Regions from separate parts of the Limnobaculum zhutongyuii genome, predicted to be linked through region 1. Evidence: predicted binding sites of a transcription regulator. Region 1 holds the regulator's gene; each other region holds the start of a gene.

Region 1 (6,382 bases):
TTCAATCAGACGAACATAGGTGCTCAGTGGCGTGCTTCCTGTTGGCAAGCCTAATACAAAAGGGCGATCGGCGGTGGGTTTAAACGCATTAATGCGGTTTACTATATGGCGGGCGGACCATAACCCAACGTCTTTTGCACTTTCTAGTGGAATAAGTCTCATGTCAAAACCTCTTGGTTACATAACACTGGCTATACTCATACGTGAAGGATAACGTGACATATTGAAATTAATGACTATAACTATAACGCACGTTAATGCAACACGCCTCTGATACTCTGTGAAGCTGATATTTTATATGATAAAATAAGTTGCGGTGTATAGCTAGTATTGTCATCCTGATATTAATCTTTTTGGTGATAATTATCACAAATCTGGAGGTTTTAATTTGCGATGCGAAATATATTTTTTACACTATGAATTAGATTGTGCATGAGTTGTGTCTTGTCTATCGACGGTAGCAGAGTTGTACGGTAGGCGCCTTATTGTTGAGTATAAAAAATAAGTCCTTTATTAAGGACATGCAGGGGGAAACAAGGTGAATATACTTGGATTTTTTCAACGACTAGGGCGATCGTTACAGCTACCGATCGCCGTATTACCCGTAGCGGCATTGATGTTGCGCTTCGGTCAGCCCGATCTACTGAACCTGGCGTTTATGGCTCAGGCCGGTGCGGCAATCTTCGACAACCTGGCGCTGATTTTTGCTATCGGTGTGGCAGCAACCTGGTCTAAAGACAATGCGGGTTCTGCGGCATTGGCTGGTGCGGTTGGTTTCTTCATTTTAACTAAAGCAACAGTTACCATTGAAGCCACTATTAATATGGGTGTGTTAGCCGGTATTATTTCTGGTCTGGTTGGTGGTGCTGTCTATAACCGCTGGTGTGATATTAAATTACCAGACTTCCTGTCATTCTTCGGCGGTAAACGTTTCGTTCCTATCGCAACGGGATTCTTCTGTTTGATTCTGGCAGCGATTTTCGGCTATGTATGGCCTCCAATTCAGGCGGCTATTCACAGCGGCGGTCAGTGGATCGTTGAGCAGGGCGCATTAGGTTCTGGTATTTTCGGTTTCGTTAACCGTCTGTTAATCCCAACCGGTCTGCATCAGGTTCTGAATACCATTGCATGGTTCCAGATTGGTGAATTCACTAACGCAGCAGGTCAGGTATTCCACGGCGATATCAACCGTTTCTATAATGGTGATGGCACTGCCGGGATGTTCATGTCAGGCTTCTTCCCAATCATGATGTTTGGTTTACCAGGTGCTGCACTGGCAATGTACTTTGCTGCAAAACCTGCGCGTCGTTCAGCGGTAGGTGGTTTGTTACTGTCAGTTGCATTAACCGCATTCCTGACCGGTGTAACTGAGCCACTTGAATTTATGTTCATGTTCCTGGCTCCACTGCTGTATTTAGTACACGCCATTTTGACAGGTATCAGCCTGTATGTTGCTACCGCTTTAGGTATCCACGCTGGCTTTACCTTCTCAGCAGGTGCAATCGACTATGCGTTAATGTTTAAACTACCGGCAGCCAGCAGCAACGTATGGATGCTGTTAGTGATGGGCGTAGTCGCATTTGTTGTCTACTTCCTGCTGTTCTCTTTCATTATCCGCGCATTCAATCTGAAAACGCCGGGCCGTGAAGATGAAACTGAAGAAGAAGTTACTCCGGATAACAGCAATACCAGCGAAGGTCTGGATGCTTTAGCCAGCAGCTACATCGGTATTATCGGTGGTAGCGATAACCTGACCGGTATCGATGCCTGTATTACCCGTTTACGTTTAACGGTAAAAGATTCAGGCATTGTTGATAGCGCAGCCGCTAAACGTTTAGGCGCAGCAGGCGTTGTTAAGCTAAACAAACAAAGTATTCAAATTATCGTTGGTGCTAAAGCGGAATCTATTGCTGACAGCATGCGTAAAGTGATTGCTTCAGGTGTTGCGCCAAAGTTTCAGGCAGCAGCAACAGCCGCCCCTGTTCAGGCAGTAGCGAACAAACCGGTTGAAGTGAAAAAAGAAGCTTCAGTAAGTACGTTGATTTCCCCTATTACCGGTGAGATCGTGGCATTAGAAGCGGTACCTGATGAAGCATTTGCCAGCAAAGCAGTAGGTGATGGTATTGCGGTTCGTCCAACCGGTAAAACCGTCGTTGCTCCAGCCAATGGTACTCTGGTTAAGATTTTCGGTACTAACCATGCATTCTGCCTGGAAACTGAAAACGGTGCCGAAGTTGTGGTTCATATCGGTATTGATACCGTTAAGCTGGATGGTAAAGGCTTCACTCGTTTAGCTGAAGAAGGCGCAACAGTGAAAGCGGGTGACCCGGTACTGGAGTTAGATCTGGATTATCTGTCAGCTAACGCTGCCTCCATTATCAGCCCGGTAGTTGTCAGCAATATTGATGACTTCTCTGGTATCTCTGATGTGGCGACGGGCACGGTGGTTGCAGGACAGACTAAGCTATTTGATATCAAAGGATAAGATTAGATTCTTGTCTGCAAGTAGTTAAATCTGAAGCGGGAAGGTGAATAACCTTCCCGTTTTTTATTTGTACCGATTTTAATGTAAAATGGTCCGCATTAATGCGGCGTATAACCTCTTTAATTCAGCAGCTTCTGTTCTGAAGAGGGATTCATGCAACTAACAGTTGTGTCCTGCGTGCGGTTGTTAGAAGATAACAGGTTATACGTTGTGAACGCTTTTGCATTTTTGCATAGAGGAAAAAGTAAATGAGTGAGGCTGAAGTTCGCCCGACTAATTTTATTCGTCATATTATTGATGAAGATTTAGCATCAGGTAAACACACTACCATAGTGACCCGTTTCCCACCTGAGCCAAACGGATATCTGCATATCGGTCACGCGAAGTCTATCTGCCTGAATTTCGGGATTGCACAGGACTATCAGGGTCTGTGCAACTTGCGTTTTGATGACACCAACCCGGTTAAAGAAGATATCGAATATGTGGAGTCAATTAAGCACGATGTTGAGTGGTTAGGCTTTCACTGGGATGGCGCTGTTCGTTACTCATCTGATTACTTCGATCAACTGCATCAATACGCCGTTGAACTGATTGGTAAAGGACTGGCTTATGTGGATGAACTGTCTCCTGAAGAGATGCGCGAATATCGCGGTACGCTTACTCAGCCTGGCAAAAATAGCCCTTATCGTGACCGCAGCATTGAAGAGAACCTGGCCTTATTTGAAAAAATGAGAAACGGTGAGTTTGCTGAGGGTAAGGCTTGCCTGCGAGCTAAAATCGATATGGCGTCCTCATTTATCGTGATGCGCGATCCGGTGTTATACCGTATTAAATTTGCCGATCACCACCAGACGGGCGATAAGTGGTGCATCTATCCGATGTATGATTTTACCCACTGTATTTCCGATGCATTGGAAGGAATCACTCACTCTCTTTGTACTCTGGAATTCCAGGATAACCGCCGTCTGTATGACTGGGTTTTGGATAACATCACTATTCCATGTCATCCACGTCAGTATGAGTTCTCACGCCTGAATTTAGAGTACGCGATTATGTCTAAGCGTAAATTAAATTTACTGGTGACAGAGAAAGTGGTGGAAGGCTGGGACGATCCGCGTATGCCGACGATTTCCGGCCTGCGTCGCCGTGGTTATAGCGCTGCCTCTATTCGTGAGTTTTGCCGTCGTATCGGTGTGACCAAACAAGACAATAACGTGGAAATGGTCGCGTTGGAAACCTGCATTCGTGAAGACTTGAACGAAAATGCCCCAAGAGCGATGGCGGTTATCGATCCGGTTAAAGTGGTGATTGAAAATCTTCCACAGGGTCACGAAGAGATATTAACGGTAAGCGCACATCCAAATAAACCAGAGATGGGAACCCGTGCCGTACCATTCAGTCGCGAAATTTATATCGACCGCGCTGATTTCCGTGAAGAAGCCAACAAGCAGTATAAGCGTCTGGTGTTAGGTAAAGAGGTTCGCCTGCGTAATGCTTATGTGATTAAAGCTGAACGGGTAGAAAAAGACGATCAGGGCAATATCACGACTATTTATTGCCATTACGATAGTGAAACTCTGGGTAAAGATCCGGCTGACGGGCGCAAAGTGAAGGGCGTGATTCATTGGGTATCCGCACCTCATGCGTTACCGGCAGAATTTCGTTTATATGAGTGCCTGTTTAACGTGCCAAATCCAGGGGCCGCAGAGGATTTCTTATCTACCATTAACCCGGAATCACTGAAAGTGGTGCACGGTTTTGTAGAGCCAAGTCTGGCGCAGGCTAAACCTGAGTTTGCTTATCAGTTTGAACGTGAAGGTTACTTCTGTGCAGACAGTCGCCATTCATCATCAGAGCATTTAGTGTTTAACCGCACCGTTGGCCTGCGTGATACCTGGGCTGCTCAGGCAAGCTAATTTTTAGTCTTGATTGAAAACGGTTAATCTCAGAAGCCTGTCAGAGCAATCCGACAGGCTTTTTTAACTTAAAATGGATCTATTTTATACGGAGATGTTATGGGACAACTGGTTGTCGTTGCTCGCTACTCTTATCCCCTTGAGGCCCAGATAGCAAAAAGTAATCTGGAAGCCGCAGGGATTAGTGCCCATATAGCCGATGTACATACCATCAATACTAACTGGCTTTACTCTGATGCTTTGGGCGGGGTCAGGCTGATGGTTGACAGTGATAATGTGCAGGAAGCGGAAGAAATACTTCGTCAGGACTTTTCTCAATCGGTGATGGAAGAGGCCGGGGAAGATGAAGAAGAAACCTCACAATGGCGCTGTTCTCATTGCGGTAGTAGTAATGTCATCCCTTTTACTAAAGGTAAGCGACCTGCATTTGTGGTGTTTATTTTGTTAGGTTTCCCGTTGTTTAAGTATCAACACGGAATAAAGTGTAATGACTGTGGGGAGTTTACCCAAAAATAATGCCAGCAGTGGTTAGCTGCTGGCATTATTTAAATCTGAAGTTGCTAAAACAACTTATTTAGTATCGTGTAACGTATCGTCTTTACGGCAATCACCAGAGCTGCACTTGCCATACAGATACAAACTGTGGTTAGTTAACTTGATGTTGTATCTTTCAGAAATTTCACGCTGGCGCTGTTCAATAAACTCATCACTGAATTCAATTACGCGTCCACAATCCAGACAAATTAAGTGGTCGTGGTGATGTTTTTGCGTCAGTTCAAATACTGATTTACCGCCTTCAAAACTATGGCGAGTTACGATGCCGGCATCATCAAACTGGTTCAGCACGCGATATACGGTGGCCAGTCCAATCTCTTCGCCCATATCAATCAGTCTTTTATATAAATCTTCCGCGCTAACGTGATGGTTATCAGGCTCCTGAAGTATTTCCAGAATTTTAAGCCGTGGGAGCGTAACTTTCAGTCCAGCCTTCTTCAGTGCGATATTGTTATCAGTCATGCAGATGTGTTCCTAAATTCGGGGCGCCATGAATCGCTAGCGAATGATTAACATAATTATAATATACCATTATAGAGCCAGACATATGAAATGAAAACCTCAGGGAGTCAGTTCAAATTCGATAGAATCGATAGGCAGAATCATAATTCTGGCGATATTCAACCGTTACTCGATCTGTTATTAGCTAATGGCATTTGAAGCAGCCGTGGCTAAAAACTCATTTCTTAATGTCTCAACAGGTAAATTACGCCCAATAATAACTAACAGTGTCTTACGAGACTCTTCCTCAGTCCATTCGGTTCCGTAATCAAAACCAACAACTTTGTGCACACCCTGAACAATCAGACGACGAGGTTCGCCTTCAATTGCCAGAATGCCTTTATAGCGTAGCATGTCATTGCCATATTTTTCGATGGCAGTTTCCATAAAGGCGCCAATTAGTTTTATATCAACTTCCCCGGTTTCAAAAACTTGAGAAGTAATATCATCATTCCATGAACGGGCAAGGGGTTTGGATGTTTGATTTAAAGGTCGGAAGTTTGTTGGTGCCTGCGAAGGCGCAGTAGAGGCCACAAAAGTGCCATTAAGATCAAAAGAGTCATCCAGATTAAATGCCTGAATACCAATCCAGGCGGCTTTCTCCAGCTTACCGTGCTGAGCCTCACACACCAGAGCTCTGGCGTTAATGTTACGTAAACGCTCCAATAGCAGCGTTTTTGCTTCACTATCGATGCGGTCTAATTTGGTTAAAATAAGTCTGTCGGCAAAACCAACCTGAGAAACCGCAACCCGATGTTCGGTTAGTTGTTTCTGCGCATGCTCACTGTCAACCAGAGTAATAATGGCGTCTAATTGCAGACGTTCACGCAAGACATCATCAACAAAGAAAGTTTGGATAACCGGAGCTGGGTCGGCTAATCCTGTGGTTTCTAGCAGCAGTCGATCAAAATTAAGCTGACCCGCA
Region 2 (6,382 bases), 1.1 Mb from region 1:
GCTTTGGCGAGGTTGTGCTGCTTTTCGTTTTGTATCTTTATTTGTAACCAGAACGATCTGAAGTTGTTTAGCGATACTCATTTTATTGCTTGCGTTATATGCGATCGACCTTGGTTTGTATCATGCGATACATCTATAATTTATAAAACTGCAATCAATTTTTTAAGGTAACAGATTGATGAAAAGAACATTGATGTTGGCCGCAGTAGGGCTGGTCCTTATTAGCATCAACGGTTGTGCGAAGTTCGAAAAAAAGAACACCCAACAGGCTAATAGTAACGAACAGTCGTATAACCAGCGTTTTCAGGGATGCCTTGTTCGTTTGGAGACATTAAAGAAGCTTGATTTTAACAGCTATAATCAAAGCAAGATGATGATGGACTCAAACATGGAAACGGCAACCAAGTATCTTGCTATGCGTTCAACATTGGGACCGGATACAGTGAATGTCATGGATAGCGTTTATCAGGCGAAACTTGCCAGAACCTGTCAGCATATTGATGGACAAATCTACTCATTATTGTTAGAGCAAGCGGACAGGAAATAATAGCTATGTTAATTAAACGTTATCACTGTGCATTGATTCTAAGCGTTTTAACACTAATGGTGACGGGTTGCGTCGACAAAAAACAAAACGATGACGCATCTTCTGCATTTGGTCAGCCAATCGATCCTTCGCAACAGAATATGTTAGGTGGTCTGCAGCAATATCTTTCTCAAATTCAAAAACAGGGAAATGCAGGCGACCAGATGGCTCAACGTCGGATGGGTGACATTCTTATTGCATCAGGTGAAAAAGCTCAGGGTCTGGGATGGATTAAGTCTTCAGCAATCGGTGGTAATGTTGATTCTCAGCTTCAACTGGCGGATATGTATGCGAACGGCGTAGATATGATGCCTAACTATGATGAAGCCTTTATTTGGTATAAAAAAGCCGCTGAGCAGGGTAATGCTCGTGCTCAGGGAGAAGTCGCTTCAGCCTATTTAAATGGTAAGGGTGTTGAGTTCAATCTGGAACAATCCATTTATTGGGATAGTCTGGCAGCCAAGCAAGGTATTGCTAACTCTCAGAATAACTTGGGTGCTGCCTATACTCATGGTGAAGGTGTTCCACAAGATCCGGAACAAGCCGTTTACTGGTATACCAAAGCTGCTAATCAGGGCGTTACTGAAGCACAGTTTAACTTAGCGGGTTCTTATTACTTAGGTCAGGGCGTAGCAAAAGACGATCAGCAAGCTTATGCCTGGTATGCGACCGTTGCTAAATATGGTGACAGTGATATTGCTGGTACTGCCAAAATGGTAATGGAAAAACTGACGCCGTCTCTGAGTAAAGAAGGTAAGCTGGCTTCCTCCAAGAGTCTGGCTCAGCAATACATTTCAATGTATTCACCAACAAGAAAAAATTTAGTTTTTACTGAATACTGATACTGTTTCAGATAGGGTCGGAAAGCCTGTATTGTCATTTAATGGATAATATAAGTTTTTCGGCCTTATTGTTTTAATTTGATACCTGCTGATAAATTCCTCTCGTTTATTCCCCACGCTTTTACTCTGTATGACTTATCTCTCCCTTTTAGTATCCCTTTGGCTTTTATGATTGATAATCATTCTCTTTTGCATTATTGTTTGCATCTTTGAATCTGTAGGGAAGAGGCATCATCTATGAAGCAACTTAATCATTCTCTGGCAAAACGTTTTAGTCTGTCCTTATTATTAGGCAGTTCGCTGTTATTCAGTGCGGGTGCATGGGCTGAAACTATTACCGATATAGCCGATCGTAAGGTTGAGCTCCCGAAGAAAGTCGATCGTATCTTATTGGGTGAAGGCCGCCTAATTTATGCTGTTGCGCTATTAGAGGGTGATAAGCCTCTGGACCGTATTGCTGGCTGGCAGGGTGATTTCCGTAAGCTTGATCCCCATACTTATGCTGCTTATAAAGCAAAATTCCCTGAGATTGATAAAATTCCTTTAATTGGTAACACCACCGCTGAAAGCATCAGTCCGGAAAAGGTTCTGACGCTTAAACCTGATGTCGCTATCTTTGGTTTGTCTGGTCATGGTCCGGGCCGTAGCAGTGAGCTGGTTACTCAGTTAGAAAAAGCCGGTGTACCGGTTGTATTCATTGATTTTCGTACTGCACCGCTGAAAAATACAGTGCCAAGTATGCGTATCCTCGGCAAAGCTTTGCAACGGGAAGAGCAGGCGGAGCGTTATATTAAGTTCTATCAGGATAACGTGGCTAAAATCACCAATGTCACCAAAGATATTCCTGAAGACCAAAAGCCAAAAGTCTTTATTGAGTTGAAAGCGGCTACCGCAGAAGATTGTTGTGGTACGGCAGGAAACGGTAATATGGGCGACTTTATTGATTTAGCCGGTGGCGCTAATATCGCTAAAAATTTATTACCGGGTGCCTTAGGTACCGTTAACCTGGAAAAAATCATCGCGACTAATCCGGATGTTTATATTGCCAGCGGTGCTCGCGGTGCAGATGCCAAAGGACCGGGTGTTAAACTGGGTGCGGATGTTTCCTATGATGTGGCTCGTGCAAGTCTGGAGAGCGCATTGAAACGTAAGGGCATTGATACGTTACCAGCGGTAAAAGAGGGTAGAACTTATGCCATCTGGCACAGCTTCTATAACTCACCCTATAATGTTCTGGCTATTCAGGAATTCGGTAAGTGGTTCTATCCTGAAAAATTTAAAGATATTAATACTAATGAGACCATGAAGACGCTGTATAAAGACTTCCTGGCCATTGAGCCAACAGGTACCTACTGGGTAGGTGCTGTCGGTGAAAATAATAAATAATCTATAAAGCAGCAATGGTTGTCATTGAATGAGCATAAGTAGCAATTCGGCAGTAAAAGCTAATACCCCGGCTGAAGTGGGTGTAATGGGTCGTTATCATCGCATTTTGCGTAAGCGCTTGATGATTTTAGCCATCGTTTTGCTGGCAATTATTGGATCTCTTGTGCTTGATTTTATCATGGGGCCTTCGGGCCTCACGATAGCAGAACTGTGGCAAACATTGTGGCATTCTGAAACGGTTGATGCCGGAACTCAGGTTATCGTTTGGGATATTCGCCTGCCTTATGCCCTGATGGCAATAGTGGTAGGAATGGCTTTGGGTTTGGCTGGTGCAGAAATGCAAACCATTCTGAATAACCCATTAGCCAGTCCCTTTACTTTAGGGGTTTCCTCTGCGGCTGCTTTCGGTGCGGCGCTAGCTATCGTATTGGGGATTGGTATCCCCGGCATTGATCCTCAATGGTTTATTTCTGCCAATGCGTTCATTTTTGCCTTACTGGCAGCGTTTATGCTGGATGCGGTAACTCGCTGGACAAGGGTTGCCACCTCGGGTGTCGTGCTGTTTGGTATTGCCCTGGTGTTTACCTTTAATGCATTGGTTTCCATGATGCAGTTTATCGCATCTGAAGATACGCTTCAGGGACTGGTTTTCTGGACGATGGGAAGCCTGGCGCGAGCAACCTGGATAAAATTAGGCATTCTGTTAGCGGTGTTCCTGGTTCTGTTCCCATGGTCAATGATGAACGCCTGGAAACTGACGGCGTTAAGATTAGGTGAAGACCGGGCAATCAGCTTTGGTATTGATGTTCGTCGTTTACGACTGACGACATTGCTGCGTATCAGTATGTTATCTGCTTTGGCGGTGGCATTTGTTGGGCCGATTGGTTTCATCGGTCTGGTTGCACCGCATATTGCCCGTCTGATTTTTGGTGAAGACCATCGCTTTTATCTGCCAGCCAGTGCTTTAATTGGTGCGTTGGTATTATCGATGGCCTCTGTAGCCTCTAAAAACTTGATTCCTGGTGTGATTATTCCGGTTGGTATTGTGACTTCATTAGTGGGTGTTCCATTCTTCCTGAGCATCATTTTGCGCCACAGAGGGCAGGTATGATGACTGGTTTACAAGCGAATCATTTTAATGCGGGTTACCCGAGAAAAAAAATCATCACTGACCTGTCGATCCCTGGGTTATCAAGAGGGGAAATTACTGTTCTGTTAGGTCCTAACGGTAGTGGTAAATCGACCTTATTACGTTCTTTTGCCGGATTGAATCACGCGACCGGTGAACTACTGCTGGATGGTCAGGATTTAATGAAACAGCCTTTTGCCCAACGGGCGAAAAGCGTGGTTTATCTGCCTCAATCATTGCCTGCCGGAGTGCATCTGCATGTGCTCGAATCTATCGTGGTTGCTCAGAGAGCTTCCGGTGGTAGCCATACAGAAAAAGGCGAAGCCGAAGTAATGGCACTGTTGCAACAGCTGGGTATTTCTCATCTGGCATTGAGCTATCTGGATCAACTTTCAGGTGGGCAGAAGCAATTAGTTGGCTTAGCCCAATCTCTGATTCGCCAACCGTCACTATTGTTGCTTGATGAACCATTAAGCGCATTGGATCTCAACTATCAATTTCATGTCATGGATTTGGTACGCAAAGAGACGATTAAACGCAATATCATCACGGTAGTGGTGGTTCATGATATCAATATCGCTTTGCATCATGCGGATCATGTTCTGATGCTGCAAAATGGCAATCTTATTGCTGATGGTAAACCTGACGAAGTGATCACACCTGAAAGCCTGGCGCAAGTTTACGGGGTTCGTGGTCGTATTGAACGCTGCTCTCAGGGGCGTCCACAGGTATTAATTGATGGTTTAGTCGAACATCCAATATATTGAATGCGTTAGTTGTTTATATTTTTGTTAAAAGTTAGATAGCGGTCGCAAAAAAACTTTAATCCCTTCGTAACGCTAATGATATTAATTATCATTAGCGTTCTTTTTTATTTTGTATTTACATTTATGGATGAAGGGATGAACACAAACACATTTAAATTTAATCCAATAAAATATGCTGGATTTTGTCTTCCGCTATTGGGGCTGGTTACTACACAGGCGGTAGCTGAAGAGAATGATAGCGGTAATGTAATGGTGGTGACAGCCTCCGGTGTTGAACAACGCTTTAAGGATGCGCCTGCCAGTATTTCTGTTGTGACCTCTGAACAGTTAGAAAAAGAGATGGGAACGGCATCAACCGATCTTGCCGATATTCTTGAACGCGTTGCAGGGGTAAGTAAAGCCATTGGTACTGACGTTAGTTCCGGTATTCAACTGCGCGGTATGCCTGCTTCCTATACATTGTTACTGGTAGATGGAAAACGTATTGGTTCCAGTAACGGCCTCAAGACCACCCAACAAAACTATTTTGATGATATTAACTGGATCCCAGTTGAATCTATTGAGCGCATTGAAATTGTTCGAGGCCCAATGTCTACGCTATATGGTTCTGATGCCATGGGTGGGGTAGTTAACATTATCACTAAAAAGAACAATAAAGAGTGGAACGGCGCTTTAACTATCGGTACTCGTCAGCCAGAAGATTCTAAAAGTGGTGAGACTACGACTTATACCGGTAGCGTTGGTGGCCCATTAGGCAATGGTTTTACGTTACGTATGAATGGCTCATGGAATAAACGTGATGCGGATAAAACCGATACCAGTGCTTTGCGTTGGGGGAGTGGTCAGGAAGGTAAGAAACGTTATAGCTATGGTGCAGATTTAAGTTGGGATATCACAGATAACCATCAGGTAAGTATTGGTACATTACAGGGAACGGAAGAGGGTATTCCTGGCGAGACTCTGGATGGTGATGAAGTTGGTTTACGTGGTATTTCCAAGCTGGAACGTGAAAACTATTCCGCCGCTTATCGTGGACTATTTGATTTTGGTAGCGTCAGATTAACCGCTTATGAGAATAAATATAAAAACTCAGCCAGCGATGTGCCGGTGATTTCAGGGGGAGCACTGGTAGGGACTGAAGATACCAAAATCCGAGGCAAAGATAAGATTATTGAAGGGGATATCAATCTACCTTTCGAGCTTTGGTTACCACACAATGTCACTATTGGTGGCCAGTGGATGAAAGAAGAGCTCAACAACCCAAGATCGATGGGCACCAATAAATATGCTGCCGCTTCTTATGGCAAACATACCGGAGAGGCAACCAGTAAAGGCGTATTTGTTGAAGATCAGATTGGGTTATTAGACGATCTGACGTTGACGCTGGGGGTTCGCTATGATGATACCGAATATGGCGATCAAACCACACCAAGAGCCTATCTGGTTTATCAGGCTAATGATTATTTGACATTGAAAGGCGGATATTCAGAAGGCTTCAAAGCGCCAACGATACGTCAGGCCAGTCCAGGTTTTGTTGAAGAGTCAAAAGGCGCTGGATGCAATGGTTATGCAGACTATACCGGTGGCGGCTGTTATATCGTCAGTAATGGCAATCTGAAGCCTGAAACTTCCGAAAACTGGGAAGTTGGTGCATTATTTAATTATGAAGGAT
Region 3 (6,382 bases), 2.0 Mb from region 1:
GCGACGCTTGGGCTGAATAGAGACCATACCCTTGGCCGAAAGAACCTGCAGTGCATTCCGGATGGTGGTACGTGAAACCTGATATTGCAGTGCCAGCTCGTTTTCGCCCGGCAGAGACGGCACTTGTGATAAATCACCGCGCATAATGCGAATAGCAAGGTCGCGCGTCAGGGATTCAGCCATCGAAGGTGCAGTGGTTTTCGTCATCAACATATCCATCATCAGTTATAAAGAGACAGGGAGCTGCCAAAGCCTGTTGGCAGTATGACCATACTCTCTATCCTAACACGGATTAAGCAATCATTAATCAGCAGAAACACCCACCAGTCGACGATCCATATCCTCAATTCGCTTAGTCAGAATTCTCATTTGCATATTCTTGCTCCAACTGGCGGACAGACCACTGGCAGACAGCAAACGACGATACTGCTCTTCATCAAAGGGGGAATTAAACGCAATGGAGATAGCTTCGTCGACGGAGACATCGCTATTACGGCTTACCAGCTCCAGCGGTTGATTGGGATTGACTCTACCCGCTGAAACCACGCGATAGAGCCAGCCACAGAGGCCGCTGTCTTGCATGATGCGGGCGAACCCCTTAATTTTGCAGTGATAATTTAGCTTATAGCAGGGTGAACGGGGCTGTGTAACCTGAATGAGGGTTTGTCCCCAGCGGAAGATATCTCCGATAAAGACCGTTTCTTCAGTCAGATTTTGGGTGGAGAGGTTTTCTCCAAACAGCGGTGCAACAAACTGTTCTGCCTGTTGTGGAAAACGCATTTTCCAATAGTCGTAATGTTCCCGCGGGTAGTGGCATAGAGCGCGATCTGCTCCGCCATGATGGCGATTATCTGCCTGTTGATCGCCTTCAAAACCCAGCGGTGTGAGTATCAACTCACCGTCAACCGCGCGCTTATCGATAGCGCTGGGTGAATGGTCATAATAGGGTTTAATTTTGCCAATATAGACAAGGGGAGAGTGCATGGTAACCGCCGGTTTTACTGAATAACTAATTTATTTCAGCATACTGGCTGTTACAGGCCATATCCAGTTTTTGATATAGGGACAGTGTTTTTCGCGGGCGTAAAAGAGGAAAAAATAAAGCCACGGCTTTTAAAAAAGCGGTGGCTTTTATTGCTGCTTATCAGACCTTCTTAACGAAGCAGGCCTTGAGCATAATGCTGGTGTTATCGATTTTGCAGTCGATTTCATGGTCACCATCAACCAGACGAATAGGTTTAGATTTGCTACCCACTTTCAGTACGGTTGAAGAGCCTTTTAATTTCAGGTCTTTAATCAGGGTTACGCAGTCACCATCGGCTAATACGTTACCGTTACTGTCTTTCACCACTCTCGCATCACCATCTGCTGACTCTGGCTCTGAAGGGTTCCACTCGTGAGCACAATCAGGGCAGATGAACATGGCTCCGTCCGGATAGGTATTTTCTGATGAGCAGACCGGGCAGGCTGGAATAGAATTCATGTCAATTTCCCTAAAAATAGAATGTGAATAAAATCAGGGCGCTATTCTACTACAAATGACCACTTTTATCACATGGATAAACCATCGGCTTATGAAGGTGATAGCGGGTGAAGGGGAGAGGCGAAACGGAAAATTAATTTTTCATCGTGAAAATTCTGCTTTTATTGAAAGAATATTTATCTTTTCAGGACGCAGACACGAAAATCTCATTAAGAGGCGGATAACGTAAGGTTTATTAAGGAGACAATAGCGGAACGCCCGCTATTATCCCCATTATTCATATGAAACTTAAAGGATTAGCTTATTATTTTGCTTCAGCAAAACGCTTGGCAGCTTCGTCCCAGTTCACCACGTTCCAGAATTCTTTAATGTAATCAGGACGACGGTTTTGGAATTTCAGATAGTAAGCATGTTCCCAAACGTCCAGGCTCACAATCGGGAAGCCTGACGCACCAGATACGCTTTCACCCATCAGGGGACTGTCCTGATTAGCGGTAGAAACCACAGCCAGTTTGCCATCTTTTAATACCAGCCAGGCCCAGCCTGAACCAAAACGGGTAGCGGCAGCCTGTTCAAACTTCTCTTTAAAGCTCTCAACGCTACCAAAATCACGCTCGATTGCCGCTTTCAGATCGCCCTGCAAGGTAGTGCCTTTTTTCAGGCCTTTCCAGAACAGGCTGTGGTTAGCGTGACCGCCAGCGTTATTTCTTAATACGGTGCGTTTCTCCGCAGGTACTTTATCTAACTGAGCGATCAGCTCTTCAGCAGAAAGTTTTTTCAGATCGTCAGACAGCGTTTCCAGCGCAGCGTTAGCATTGTTTACATAAGCCTGATGGTGCTTACTGTGGTGGATTTCCATGGTTTGTTTATCAAAGTGAGGTTCCAGCGCATCGTAGGCATAAGGCAGGGTTGGAAGGGTATAACTCATCGTATCACTCCTCAAAGGTGGTTTACGCTGTTTATAAGACAGCTCATTTCAATTTCATGGTGGGTTATCAGTATAGCACTGAATATGAATTGATAATCATTATCGTTTGTGGGGTTATTGTCTATCAATTTGATAGGCGTTGTTTGAAGGGGATTGGACTCTGAGTTAGTTTCGTCCACTAATCGTGCTGAGTCTGAATTGGCTACTGTGCGAGTGGCCGAGCAAGGGGCGTTAAAAGGCGAACGCCCCCTGCACCCCCGCGCCTTCGCACCCGAATCCAGGTCGCCTGATGGCGACTTCCCTCCGCCTTCGTTCGGGTTTACGCACCGGCGCTGATTCGCTCCCGGCGAAGCAGCGTCTCGACTGGCCTCCATGCCAGTCGTGCTACCATCTCTCAGTTGTCGGCTGAATTCCAGTGCTCTATAGAAGGGCAAAAAATAAGGTCAACGGCTAACTGCCAAGGGCACTGCGTTAACTTAGGTCTTCTGGCCCAAACGAGTAAGGTAGTAGCTCGGCTATCGATGTATGCTTTACTTCACCCTTCATATTGACCATCAAAACCGGCATATCCGGGGCGCAGAATTCGTTAATCACCTGACGGCAAGCGCCGCAAGGGGAGATTGGGCCTTCGGTATCGCCGATAATCACCAGTTTTTTGAACTGGCGTTGACCTTCTGATACGGCTTTAAAGATAGCGGTTCGTTCCGCGCAGTTGGTTAAACCGTAGGAGGCATTTTCAACGTTACAGCCGAGAAAAACCTGATTGTTATCTGCAAGCAGGGCTGCGCCAACGGCGAAATTAGAGTAGGGGCTGTAGGAGGATTGACGGGCTTTTTTGGCCTGTTCAATCAGTTCATTATCAGTCATGGCAATTTCCTTGTGATAAAAAGTGGCAGATAACGCATTGGATTACTGAGTAATGACCGTATGAATCAGTTTAGGAGCCTGTCCGCGTTCGGCAATTTCTATGCTGCTATAGATCTTCTCCATCACGCTGGAGACCTCTTCCCGATTCGCGTAAATGGTGACCAGTGCATCACCGAGCTGAACGCTATCGCCCACTTTCTTATGCAGCATCAGCCCAACGGCTAAATCGATATCGTCTTCTTTGGTGGCTCGGCCTGCGCCCAACAGCATGGCAGCAACGCCAATTTCATCGGCGATAATGTTTGCCACGACGCCAGAGGTTTTGGCGGGTACTTCAATTTTGAATTTTGCCTGAGGTAATCTTTCCGGATGGTCGACAACGGAAGCATCGCCGCCCTGATTGGCCAGAAACTCTCTAAATTTGTCCAGCGCCTTACCGTTGTTAATCACTTCAAGCAGCATCTGACGTGCTTCTTCCAGGTTTTTGGCCTTTTTGGCTAATACCACCATTTGGCTGCCTAATACCAGAGTCAGTTCCGTCAGGTCCGCCGGGCCTTTGCCTTTTAGGGTATCAATGGCTTCCTGTACTTCCAGCGCGTTACCAATGGCAAAGCCAAGCGGCTGTGACATATCGGAAATCACCGCCATGGTATGTCGCCCCACATTGTTACCAATGCGCACCATCGATTTGGCTAACTCAATGGCATCTTCATCGGTTTTCATAAACGCGCCAGCGCCGGTTTTAACATCTAATACGATGGCGTCAGAACCTGCGGCAATTTTCTTGCTCATAATTGAGCTGGCGATAAGGGGGATAGAGTTGACGGTGCCGGTCACGTCGCGCAGGGCGTACATCTTTTTATCCGCGGGTGTTAAATTACCCGACTGACCGATAACCGCTACCTTGTGGCGATTCACCAAATCGATAAATTCATCTTTATTGATTTCAATATGGAAACCTTTGACCGACTCCAGCTTGTCCAGCGTTCCGCCGGTGTGCCCCAGACCACGGCCTGACATCTTGGCTACCGGAATATCAAGAGCAGCCACTAACGGTGCCAGCACTAACGTGGTGGTATCACCCACGCCGCCGGTAGAGTGCTTATCCACTTTGATACCGTCAATGGCCGATAGATCAATGGTATCGCCGGAATTCACCATCGCCATGGTCAGGTCCGCGCATTCGCGGTCGGTCATGTCCTGAAAGTAAATGGCCATCATCATGGCGCTGGCCTGATAGTCAGGGATAGCGCCATCGGTATAGCCTTTAACGAAGAATTCGATTTCTTGTGCAGAGAGTTCTTTGCCATCACGCTTTTTGGCAATTAGGTCAACGATTCTCATAGTATTTACCTTCTTATTGAGTAAAACGGCTAATGACGCCGGTTTTAAATGATCCCATTGCCGATCGTCAGACCGGCAAAAAATACCGTATGTTAATGATGAATCAGCCCGACAACGGCAGCGCTCAGAAAGCTAACTAATGTTGCACCATACAGCAATTTCAAACCAAAGCGTGATGCGACATTGCCCTGTTGAGGGTTTAGCGCTTTAATGGCGCCGCTGATAATGCCAATAGAGGAGAAATTAGCAAAAGAGACCAGAAACACTGAAATAATGGCTTTGGTATGTTCTGAAAACAGGAAGGTACCGTTATCTAATCCCTGTTTTAGCTGGTCCATCGCAACAAACTCGTTACTCACCAATTTGGTGCCCATCAGGCTACCGGCGCTAATCGCTTCATCCCACGGAATACCCACTAAAAAGGCCAAAGGTGAGAACACATAGCCCAGGAAATCCTGGAAAGAGATACCAAACAAATAGCTGAAGATAGCGTTGATCATGGCGATGATAGCGATAAAACCAATCAGCATTGCGCCCACGATAATGGCAACTTTGAATCCATCGAGGATATATTCCCCCAGCATCTCAAAGAAGCTCTGTTTTTCTTCAGCTACCACCTCCAGAACATCTTCCTCAGGATCGACCCGATAAGGGTTAATCATGGAAGCAATAATAAATCCACCAAACAGGTTTAAGACAATAGCGGTAACCACATACACCGGATCTAACAGCGTCATATAAGCACCCACGATGGACATGGAAATCGTCGACATGGCCGAAGTACAAAGGGTGTAAAGACGATGCTGAGGAAGAAAGCCCAGTGATTTTTTCACGGAAATAAAAACTTCAGACTGACCAAGAATGGCAGACGCGACAGCATTATAAGATTCCAGCTTGCCCATGCCGTTCACTTTACTTAATAAAATACCGATACCTTTAATAATCATGGTCAAAAATGACTGACCTAAAAAAGAGGCCGACTCATTGTTGTTAATTAATCCAATCTTTCTTAATAACGTACTGAGAATAATAATGAACCGGCTCGGCAGATGGATATATTGCATTATTCCAATCAGTGCTGAAATAAAAACTATAGGCATTAATACCATGATAAAAAAAGAAAACTTATTTTCGTTTAGCAAACCGCCAAAAACGAAATTCGCCCCTTCTGCCGCGTATTTTAATAACTTATCAAAAACGCTGGCAATTCCCCCAATAAGCGTACTGCCACCGGTCGTATTCAGCAGTAAAAAGGCCAATAAGCATTGCAGGCCAAGCATAATAAAAATATAAGGGTATCTGACTTTCTTTCGATTATTACTGGCTAAGAGTGCCAGCGCTAAAATAACAATAATACCTGCTATTCCAATAAGATATTTCACAGAAAACTCCGTAATTCACGATAGCCAATACAGCGGATAGAATAAGCACTGAGACACATTTTCAAGGCGATTGAAAATTGAGATATCAGTATTAATATGGTCTATTGTTTGCGGAGTAACATTAATTATTCATAAATGTTTTTACTGTGACATTTATCTCAATATGAAAATATCAATATTATTGATTTTAATGATTTTGTGTGATGTTATTTAAATAACATTTTTGTTGTTATATTAGCGGGACTTTCCTGTCGGGCTGAATAAAAAAGGTAAAATAATGAGTCAATCAATACGTTATGAGCAATATATTGATCATACATTGCTGGCAATGAATGCGACGGCGGAACAAATTATTCAGGTTTGTCGCGAAGCGCTGAA

Evidence for each region. Region 1 encodes Fur, which represses iron uptake genes when iron is present. Its sites were predicted from a motif close to ATAATAATGAGAACNACTATCAA; they were not measured.
Region 2: EKN56_RS05375 (TonB-dependent receptor domain-containing protein) is a predicted target of Fur. The motif match lies at 4,786-4,808, and genes of this name have one in related genera.
Region 3: sodA (superoxide dismutase [Mn]) is a predicted target of Fur. The motif match lies at 2,501-2,523, and genes of this name have one in related genera.

Annotation. Positions count from the first base shown of each region.
Region 1 covers NZ_CP034752.1:2,424,161-2,430,542, reverse strand. The annotation lists gene nagB (glucosamine-6-phosphate deaminase) at 1-162, opposite strand, end outside; gene nagE (PTS N-acetyl glucosamine transporter subunit IIABC) at 539-2,485, shown strand; gene glnS (glutamine--tRNA ligase) at 2,734-4,401, shown strand; gene EKN56_RS10800 (putative signal transducing protein) at 4,501-4,917, shown strand; gene fur (ferric iron uptake transcriptional regulator) at 4,972-5,418, opposite strand; gene EKN56_RS10790 (CobW family GTP-binding protein) at 5,599-6,382, opposite strand, start outside.
Region 2 covers NZ_CP034752.1:1,289,025-1,295,406, reverse strand. The annotation lists gene EKN56_RS05400 (hypothetical protein) at 179-547, shown strand; gene EKN56_RS05395 (tetratricopeptide repeat protein) at 553-1,428, shown strand; gene EKN56_RS05390 (ABC transporter substrate-binding protein) at 1,666-2,814, shown strand; gene EKN56_RS05385 (FecCD family ABC transporter permease) at 2,843-3,925, shown strand; gene EKN56_RS05380 (ABC transporter ATP-binding protein) at 3,922-4,710, shown strand; gene EKN56_RS05375 (TonB-dependent receptor domain-containing protein) at 4,846-6,382, shown strand, end outside.
Region 3 covers NZ_CP034752.1:4,464,222-4,470,603, reverse strand. The annotation lists gene EKN56_RS20105 (FadR/GntR family transcriptional regulator) at 1-207, opposite strand, end outside; gene yiiM (6-hydroxyaminopurine reductase) at 304-984, opposite strand; gene EKN56_RS20095 (zinc ribbon domain-containing protein YjdM) at 1,145-1,483, opposite strand; gene sodA (superoxide dismutase [Mn]) at 1,788-2,411, opposite strand; gene cdd (cytidine deaminase) at 2,883-3,278, opposite strand; gene EKN56_RS20080 (pyrimidine-nucleoside phosphorylase) at 3,321-4,622, opposite strand; gene EKN56_RS20075 (NupC/NupG family nucleoside CNT transporter) at 4,715-6,004, opposite strand; gene deoC (deoxyribose-phosphate aldolase) at 6,282-6,382, shown strand, end outside.